One region of the Serratia montpellierensis genome, then DNA from elsewhere that is predicted to be linked to it. Evidence: riboswitches for the same ligand, from Rfam matches in the RefSeq annotation. Region 1 holds a riboswitch; the other holds the start of a gene.

What was found. Region 1 has a riboswitch for fluoride ahead of crcB (fluoride efflux transporter CrcB). Riboswitches for the same ligand answer to the same signal wherever they lie in the genome.
Region 2: it holds a riboswitch for fluoride, as region 1 does, so the genes downstream of both, FUU19_RS12255 (DHHA2 domain-containing protein) here and crcB (fluoride efflux transporter CrcB) in region 1, are expected to answer to the same signal.

Annotation. Positions count from the first base shown of each region.
Region 1 is NZ_VOSN01000005.1:789,817-794,233, forward strand. It holds gene lipA (lipoyl synthase) at 1-125, shown strand, start outside; gene tatA (Sec-independent protein translocase subunit TatA) at 220-435, opposite strand; gene FUU19_RS09190 (diguanylate cyclase) at 654-1,721, shown strand; gene FUU19_RS09195 (GNAT family N-acetyltransferase) at 1,723-2,151, opposite strand; fluoride riboswitch at 2,235-2,297, shown strand; gene crcB (fluoride efflux transporter CrcB) at 2,377-2,760, shown strand; gene FUU19_RS09205 (TetR/AcrR family transcriptional regulator) at 3,050-3,646, shown strand; gene FUU19_RS09210 (multidrug effflux MFS transporter) at 3,653-4,417, shown strand, end outside.
Region 2 is NZ_VOSN01000013.1:81,213-85,629, forward strand. It holds gene eno (phosphopyruvate hydratase) at 1-448, opposite strand, end outside; gene FUU19_RS12250 (adenine nucleotide alpha hydrolase family protein) at 465-893, opposite strand; gene FUU19_RS12255 (DHHA2 domain-containing protein) at 897-1,862, opposite strand; fluoride riboswitch at 1,903-1,978, opposite strand; gene FUU19_RS12260 (diguanylate cyclase domain-containing protein) at 2,156-4,036, shown strand; gene FUU19_RS12265 (AraC family transcriptional regulator) at 4,108-4,417, shown strand, end outside.

The sequences.
Region 1 (4,417 bases):
CGGCCGAGTTCGACGAGATGAAAGAAGAAGCGATGGCGATGGGCTTCACCCACGCTGCCTGCGGCCCGTTCGTGCGTTCGTCTTACCACGCCGATCTGCAGGCCAAAGGGATGGAAGTGAAATAACGCGTAATAGTTTGTTACGCTAAAGACGGCGGAAACGCCAAAAAACGGATGTCCGTAAGGCATCCGTTTTTTTATTGTGCGTCACCAGACGGAATTAAACGTCTTTCTTTTCGACGCTCTGCTGAGCGGACTGGCTCTCGGCGGTGTTGTTGCCGGCGGCCGGCGGCGTGCTGTCGTCGCCCACGGCTTTTTTAAAGCCTTTCAGCGCCGCGCCAAGATCGGCGCCGAGCGTACGCAGTTTGCTGGTGCCGAACAGTAAAATCACCAACACTGCAATCACCAGAAGTTTGGTAATGCTGATACCTTCCATACTCACCTTCTTATCATAGAGCGCTGTGTGAACAGCGAGAAAAACTGACCTTGCCTGCGAATATTTAGCGACTTTCCCCCAGTTCGCACAACCGCAACATGTAACAGAGTGAGATCCGTCGCAGGAATGCCACGCGGCCTCACGGCGTGAATCCAAGACTATTCTTAGTTTATCACCCGCATGATACGCTGCCGTGATACTTATCAGGGAGATGCCGGATGTATATTGCTCCACCCATTTTCGATGCCCGAAAATCCGGCCTCAGCTTCGCCAAACGCACCTATCTGCCCCGCGTCGCCGGTCTGGGGCTCGGCTTTATCTGCGTCTGCGCCGCGCTCTACCCGCTGGCTCCGCCCACGGCGGTCTGGCTCTTGCTGGCCTTTCACGGCTTTGTCTGGCCGCATCTCGCCTACCATCGGGCCTGCCGCGCCAAAGATCCGTTCAAAGCCGAGATCCGCAACCTGCTGATCGACTCCGCCTTCGGCGGCTTCTGGGCGGCGATGATGGCATTCAACGCGCTGCCGGCGATCGTCATCCTGTCGATGATGAGCATGAACAACATCGCTTCGGCCGGTAAGGCACTGTTTGTCAAAGGCTTGGCGATTCAGTTGGCCGTGGCAGCGCTGACCGGCGCGCTGCTCGGCTTCCCGTTCCACCCGCACAGCACGCCGCTGCAAATCTATCTGTGCCTGCCGATGATCTACCTGTATCCGACGCTGCTCGGGCTGGTGACCTACCGCACCGCCAAGCGGCTGGCGGAAAAGAAACAGGAGCTGCAGCGCATCAGCACCCGCGATGGACTAACCGGCCTGTATAATCGCCGCCACTGGGAGCACCTGCTGCATCGCCAGTTCGACAGCTGCCGCCGCTACCAGGACAACGCCACGCTGATCCTGATGGATATCGATCGCTTCAAAACCATCAACGACACCTTCGGCCACGCGCTGGGGGATGAAGCCCTGGCGGCATTGGCGGAAGAGCTGTTGATCGGCTTGCGCAACGTGGATATCGTCGGGCGTTACGGCGGCGACGAATTTGGCGCGGTGCTGCCGAACACCAGTGCCGAACAGGCGGAAATCGTTCTGCGCCGTATCCAGCAGCGGCTGGACGCGGTCATTTTCAAGGAGGCGCCGCAGCTGCGGCTGCAGATCAGCGCCGGCATCGCCAACTACCACCCCGCGCTAGGCGGTTATCTGGACTGGCTCAAAGCCGCCGACGGCGCGCTCTACCGGGCGAAGCATAATGGCCGCAACCGGCTGGAAACGGCGACGCCGACGAGTGGCTAGCTTACTGACTTAATAACTTGGCAAAATACTTTGGCGCTTCGACAAAACCTTCGCGCCGATAAAACGCATGGGCCCGCCCGCGGCGGCTGTGGCAATGAACTTCCAACCGATCGCAGCCGCGACGGTGCGCCAGCGCCTCGCCCTCCGCCAACAGCAACCGCCCTACGCCCGCGCCGCGCGCCCGATCGTCGACGCAAAAATAGCTGATGCGGGCAATATCGCCGGCCAACGCCAGCTGAGGCAGAAAATGCAGCGACAACACGCCCAGCACTTGCTCCTCCTCAACCGCCACCAGCAGCGCCTCATCCGGATGCGCCAACAATTGCTGCATTCGCTGCGTCAGAAACACCTCGGTGCCGGGATAATCCAGCGCCGTCATTAATTCGGCGATAGCGTGCCGGTCGCTCAGACGCGCCGTTCTGATTTCCATCCGTTTTACCTCGCAGAGTGTCGATACTACAAAATAGGCGGCGTTAGGTGTAACATCCACCGGGTACGGCAAAAAAGGCCGTGCGGCACGCTGGAGATGACATTCCTCCCTAACCGCCTTCACAGGCTGATGATGTCTACGTAACCTCTCGGAGAGAGGCGCGTAGCGTTACGTCTGTCCCTTTCCGAGTCCCGTGAATTTCTCTGATTGAAAGGTAGTTGCCCCATGTTGAGTTCTTTACTGGCCGTATTTATCGGCGGCGGCGTCGGCAGCGTTTTACGCTGGGCGGTAAGCATGAAAATGAATCCGCTGAACGCCCACATCCCGCTCGGTACGCTGATGGTCAATCTGATCGGCGGTTTTATCATCGGTCTGGCGATGGCGATTTTCACCCGCATGACGCATCTGGATCCCACCTGGAAATTACTGATCACCACCGGGTTCTGCGGCGGCCTGACTACCTTCTCCACCTTTTCGCTGGAGGTGGTGTACCTGATGCAGGATGGCCGCTTCGGTTGGGCACTGGCCAACATGCTGCTCAACCTGGCCGGTTCGCTGGCGATGACGCTGCTGGCCTTTATGCTGGTGATGTGGGTCAACGGGCGCTAAGCCCTTAATGTTTCCTTAATCTTGCATGCGCATAATCTCATCCAGTACTCCTGACTGGATGAGAAACCGCTATGTTTAGCCTGCCGAAAACCGCCGCCGAAGCGATTGCCGTTGCGCTGTGCGTGCTGATCGTCGCCGCCTTTATCAAATCCTACCTGTTCGCATAAGCGCCTTTTTCCCCGCAGCACGCATTCATCTTGCGCCTTTCCGGCCGATTACACTACAATTGAGAATGAACGTTCACACCCAAAATGTGAACCCGGCTCACGCGTAGCAAAGGATCGGGCAGATGCTCTCCCCCAACGACAGTAAACAGGCTAAGGTGCAGGCCCGCCGCGATCAGATCGTCGAAGCGGCGAAAATCAGCTTCCGCCGCCACGGCTTCCACGCCGCCAGCATGGCGGAAATCGCCCAGGGCTCACAGCTCAGCGTCGGCCAAATCTATCGCTATTTCGCCAATAAAGACGCGATTATCGAGGAGATCGTCAACCGCATCATCGCCAGCAAGATGCAGCGGCTGGAAAACCTTGGCGATCACATCAATCTGATCGCCGGCGTGCTGGCGGAGCGCACGCTGTTCCAGCAGCCGGGCGAGAGCGAAACCGACCATATGCTGATGCTGGAAGTGACAGCCGAGGCCACGCGCAATCCGGTGGTGGCCAAAATGCTCAGCGACGCGGAAGCGCGGCTGTTTCGCCACGTGTGCCACAACCTGCAGCAGCTGTTTCCCCATTTCAGCGCGGAAGAGATCGCCGCGCGGGTGGAATTTATCGCCGTCATGAGCGAAGGCACCGGTTACCGTATCCTTACCACGCAAAAAGCCGATGCGTCCCTGCTGCGCGATCTGTATCAGCAGGCCATTTCTCACCTGTTCAGGAAACTCTAATCTCCCATGACCAAACACTTAGCCAGACAACGTCTGGTGTACGCCGTCGTGCTTGGCCTGCTGGCCGCGCTGGGGCCGCTGTGCACCGATCTCTACCTGCCCGCCCTGCCGGAAATGGCGGGTGAGCTAAATACCTCTACCGCCGCCGCGCAGCTCAGCCTGACCACCGGGCTGCTCGGCCTGGGCGTCGGCCAGCTGATTTTCGGCCCTTACAGCGACAAACTGGGCCGCATGCGCCCGCTGCTGCTGTCGCTGATCCTGCTGCTGGGCGCTTCGCTGTGGTGTGCCCTCGCGCCCAGCATCGACCAACTGCTGATCGCTCGTCTGCTGCAGGGCATCGCCGGCGCCGGTGGCGCGGTGATCTCCCGCGCCATCGCCCGCGATCTGTATGCCGGCCATGAGCTGACCCGCTTCTTCGCCCTGCTGATGCTGGTCAACGGCCTGGCGCCGATCGTCGCGCCGGTGCTGGGCGGCGTGATGCTGCAGGTGATGAACTGGCGCGGCATCTTCGGCGTGCTGGCGGCCATCGCCGTGCTGCTGTTCAGCCTGTCGGCGCTGAAGCTGCGCGAATCCCTGCCGGTAGAACGCCGCAGCCAGGGCGGTATCCTGGCGATGCTGATGTCGCTGGGCAGTTTGTTGACCCAACGCTATTTCATGGGCCTGTGCCTGACGCAGGGTTTCGTGATGGCCGGCATGTTCGCCTATATCGGCGCCTCGCCTTTCGTCTTGCAGCAGATCTACGGCCTCAGTCCGCAGATGTTCAGCCTGTGC
Region 2 (4,417 bases), on a different contig from region 1:
TGATATTCATGCAGGGCACCGGCAGCAGGTTGGCGCCGATACCGCCCAGATAACGATACAGCGGCAGCTGCGACAATTGCGCCGCGAGGCGGGCGGCCGCCAGCGAAACGCCAAGCAGGGCGTTGGCCCCCAATCGGCTCTTGTTCTCGCTGCCGTCCAGCGCGATCAGCCGGCGGTCTATCTCCTCTTGTTGGCGCACATCCACCCCGCGCAGCGCCTCGTTGATCGCCGTTTTGACGCTGTGCACCGCCTCCAATACGCCTTTGCCGCCGAAACGGTGCGGATCGCCGTCGCGGTGTTCTACTGCCTCGCGTGAACCGGTGCTGGCGCCCGAAGGCACCGACGCCCGGGCCACGACGCCCGCCGCGCTCATTTCGACTTCGACGGTGGGGTTGCCGCGCGAATCCAGGATCTCTCTGGCGGTTACGCTTTCAATTTCATAGTTCATGGGGAGTCACCTCGTTCTAGGGAGTGGGGACGTGTTTTATCAGCACGTCGATGGACAAATGGTTGATGAATTCGAAGCCGAAGGAGGCAAAGACGCCAAACGGGCGGTTATGATGGCCGAGCAGCAACAGATCGACGCCTTCACGGGCAATCAGGGCTTCAACGTCTTTGAAGCGATGGATGCTGACGATTGCGCGCACCTCCAGGGGGATTGAGCAGTCTTCCACCAGGCGGCTGAGCATGGCTTTGGCAGCGATCACCTCGCTGGACTGGCGATCTTTGGTTTGTGCATCGCTGAGGTAGTCCAGCTCGGCATAGTCGGCGCTGATGTGCGCCACGGTAATGCGCGTATTCATCTGCTGATTGAGGCGTTCGGCATGGCGCAACAGCAGCCGGCCGTCGCGTTCATCCTGCACCAGCAGTAAAGCATGTTGATAGAGCGGCATGACTTATCTCCCTGCGTTAGCAATCTGTAGGGTTAACCACGGTAAAACCTCTTTTTTCCGGCTCGTCATACCGGGCAACGACACCTGCCGAATGGCGAGCACCTGGTTCGACGAGAAATACAGGGTGGAGCGGCGGCGGGTGATATCGGTCACCAGCAGCGCGGCCATCTCCAGACCGGCCTCCTGCTTAGCCTGCTCGAGCGCCTGTTGCAGCGCGGGCAACAGCGGATCGATATCGCTCATGGCCCGCACTTCTATCTGCGACAGCAGTAGCGAGACGCTATGGATGCGGTAATTCTTGGCGTCGCGCTGCAGCAACTGCGGGGCGGATTGCCCCGAAAGATCGGTTTTGGCAGCCAGCAGCCCGGCGGTGAAGGCGTCATAGTCAACGTGAGAGATTGCGCATAACCGCGCGACCGCCAACCGATCCTGTTCGGTGGTGGTCGGTGCGCTCAGCGCAACGGTATCGCTCAAAATCGCGCCCAGCAGCAGCGTGGCCTGGGCGGAAGAAAGCGGCATCGGCGTATCTGACGTCAGTATGGACAGGATCACGGTGGCGCAACAGCCAACGGCGCGGATCCAGACATCGGGAGGGTTGCGGGTGATCAAGGTGCCCAGCCGGTGATGATCGATAACGCCGACCACGTCGCTGTCGGGCAATGAGGCCGGGCCTTGTTCGATATCGGTAAAGTCGACCAGCCAGACTTTGCGATCACGGAGCTCGTCTGTCAGCAGTGCAGGCGCTTGCACGCCGGCGGCAGCCAGTATGTAACGGGTTTCCGGCGTCAGTTCGCCAAGGCGAAAAGCCACGGCCGGCTTGCCGAGGTGATTGAGCCAGTCCGCGACCACCAGCGCGCTGCAGATGCTGTCGCTGTCGGGATTTTTATGGCCGAAAACGGACAGGGGCATTTCCTGCTCGACGGCGTCGGGCTGAGGCGGAAAAGGGGTAAGACGTGAGATTTCATTCATAGCGACTCCTGACATACCTGCCTAAAAAATAAAGCGAAGTTGTATATCAGGCGTCATCATCCGGTTCGAGTGAACGCGGCGGTTGGGAAAGGTGGAACACCATCACCTTGTGAACGACTGTAGCGCAGCGCGGGGGTAAACGCAACGCCCGGCAAAGCTGGCGAGAATACGCAATCGGATTGATACTGAGTGAGTCTATGATGGACAAGGATATTTGCCGCTAACCGACGGAAACGCTGAACGGACTCACGCCGGCTTTGCCGGGGGCCGTGGGTGACACAATGGGAGACAACATGCTCGAACCCTGCTTCCCCGAAAACGAAGCCGAACGCCTGTCGGTATTGAATTCCCTGAACGTGCTGGATTCGAACTCGGTGGAAAAACTGGATCGCATCACGCGGTTGGCGGCGAAATACTTCGGCGTGACCATTGCGCTGGTGTCGCTGATCGACCGGGATCGCCAGTGGTTCTTATCGCGCTACGGTCTGGATGCCCGAGAAACGCCGCGCAATATCTCGTTTTGCGGCCATGCCATCTTGCAACGCGAAGCGCTGGTGGTGCCCGATACCGCCAAAGACCCGCGCTTTTTCGATAATCCGCTGGTGATCGGCGGGCCGAGGATCGGTTTTTACGTCGGGCAACCGCTGCTGTCGCTCGACGGCTTGCCGCTCGGCACCCTGTGCATTATCGACAGCCAGCCGCAGCCGTTTTCCCCGGAGCAGGTGGCCGATCTGCACGACTTCGCCGCCGTGGTGGAAGAGTACCTCCAGAGCATTGAACGCCACGTCTATACCGAAAACCTGAAGTCCAACCTGCAACGCTCGGAAGCCTTGTTCGAACAGACCTTCGCCCAGGCGGCGGTAGGGATGGCGTTGGTGTCGCTGCAGGGGTATTGGCTGCGGGTCAATCCGCGCATCTGCGAAATGCTGCACTATTCTGAGCACGAGCTGATGGATCGCACCTTTCAGGACATTACTTATCCGCTCGATCTCAACACCGATCTGGAAAAGCTGCAGCAACTGCTGAGAAACGAGATCAGCACTTACTCGCTGGAGAAACGCTATTTCCGCGCCGATGGTTCGATCGTCTGGGTGCAGCTGACGGTGGCGTTAAACCGGCTGCCTAACGGCAAACCGGATCATTTCATCTCGGTTATCGTCGATATCAGCGAGCGCAAGGCGGCGGAGGCCGATCTGTTCGCTCTGCAACACGAGCTGGAACAACGCGTCGAAATCCGCACGCGGGAGCTGAACGTGGTCGTCAAGAAACTCAACGAAGAGATTGAAACCCGGGTACTCGCCGAATATCAGCTCAGCACGGAGAAGGAACGCCTGCGGGCCATTACTGACAACATGCCGGCGTTGATCAGCCAAATCGACGGTAATGAACGCTACCTGTTCGCTAACAGCGCCTATAAAACCTGGTTTGGCCTGGAAGAAAGCCGCCTCAGAGGAATGACGGTGCGCGACTTTATGGGGGAGAACGTTTATCAGATAGCGAAACCGATGATAGACAGGGCGCTGGCGGGGGAAATGGTGAGCTTCGAAAATGAGCTCCAGACCCAGAAGGGGCTGCTGATGATCCACACCACGCTGGTACCGTGCGAAGCTCAGGGGTTTTATATTCTGTCCATGGACATTACCGAGTTGAAGCGCCTGCAGCAACGGCTGGAGTACGATGCCACGCACGACATGCTGACCGGATTGACCAACCGCCGCGCCTTCCTGCGTCGGTTGTCCGGCACGCTGCAGGCCTGTTGCGAACAGCGGCAAATGGCGCTGGTGTTCATCGATCTCGATGGTTTCAAAGCTCTCAATGACAGCTATGGTCATGACTTCGGCGATCTGATCCTCAAGACGTTCGCCAGGTTGCTCAGCGCCTGCGCCGGCGAGCGCCATAGCGTCTCGCGTCTGGCCGGTGACGAATTCACGGTGATCCTGTGGCCGTTGGCGGATCCGCAGCGCGAGGTCAGCGAATTTTGCGAAAACGTCTTGGCGCGGCTGGCCGATATTTCGCAGATCGGGCAGCAGACGGTGAGCCTATCCGCCAGCCTGGGAGCGGCGATTTCCTCACACACTGACGTGACGGAGGAGATGCTGTTGACCCGCGCCGACGGCGCGATGTATCAGGCGAAATCGGCCGGAAAGGGCACTTATGCCATCTGCGAGTTATGAGTGTGAAACGGTGACCGTCTCAGGGTAAGCTGTTTTCTTCTTTCCTATGGGCAGAACTCCGGACTTATTGCATGGCGTCTAATCATCAACACAAAGACTGGCTGGAATTGCGGCGCGATGACGAAACCGGCATCGAGAGCGTCAATGCCCACTTTCAGGGGCATGCCTACGATCCCCACGATCATGACGAAATGCTGGTGGGCGTGACGCAGCAGGGTTTACAGCGTTTCAACTGCCATCGTTCATTGCATACCAGCCGGCCGGGACGCGCCATGCTGATCGAGCCGGGCGCGGTGCACGATGGCCATGCGCCGCAGGCCGAAGGGTTTACCTATGCCATGCTTTATCTGCCGCAGCATTGGGTTTCCGACGCGATGAACC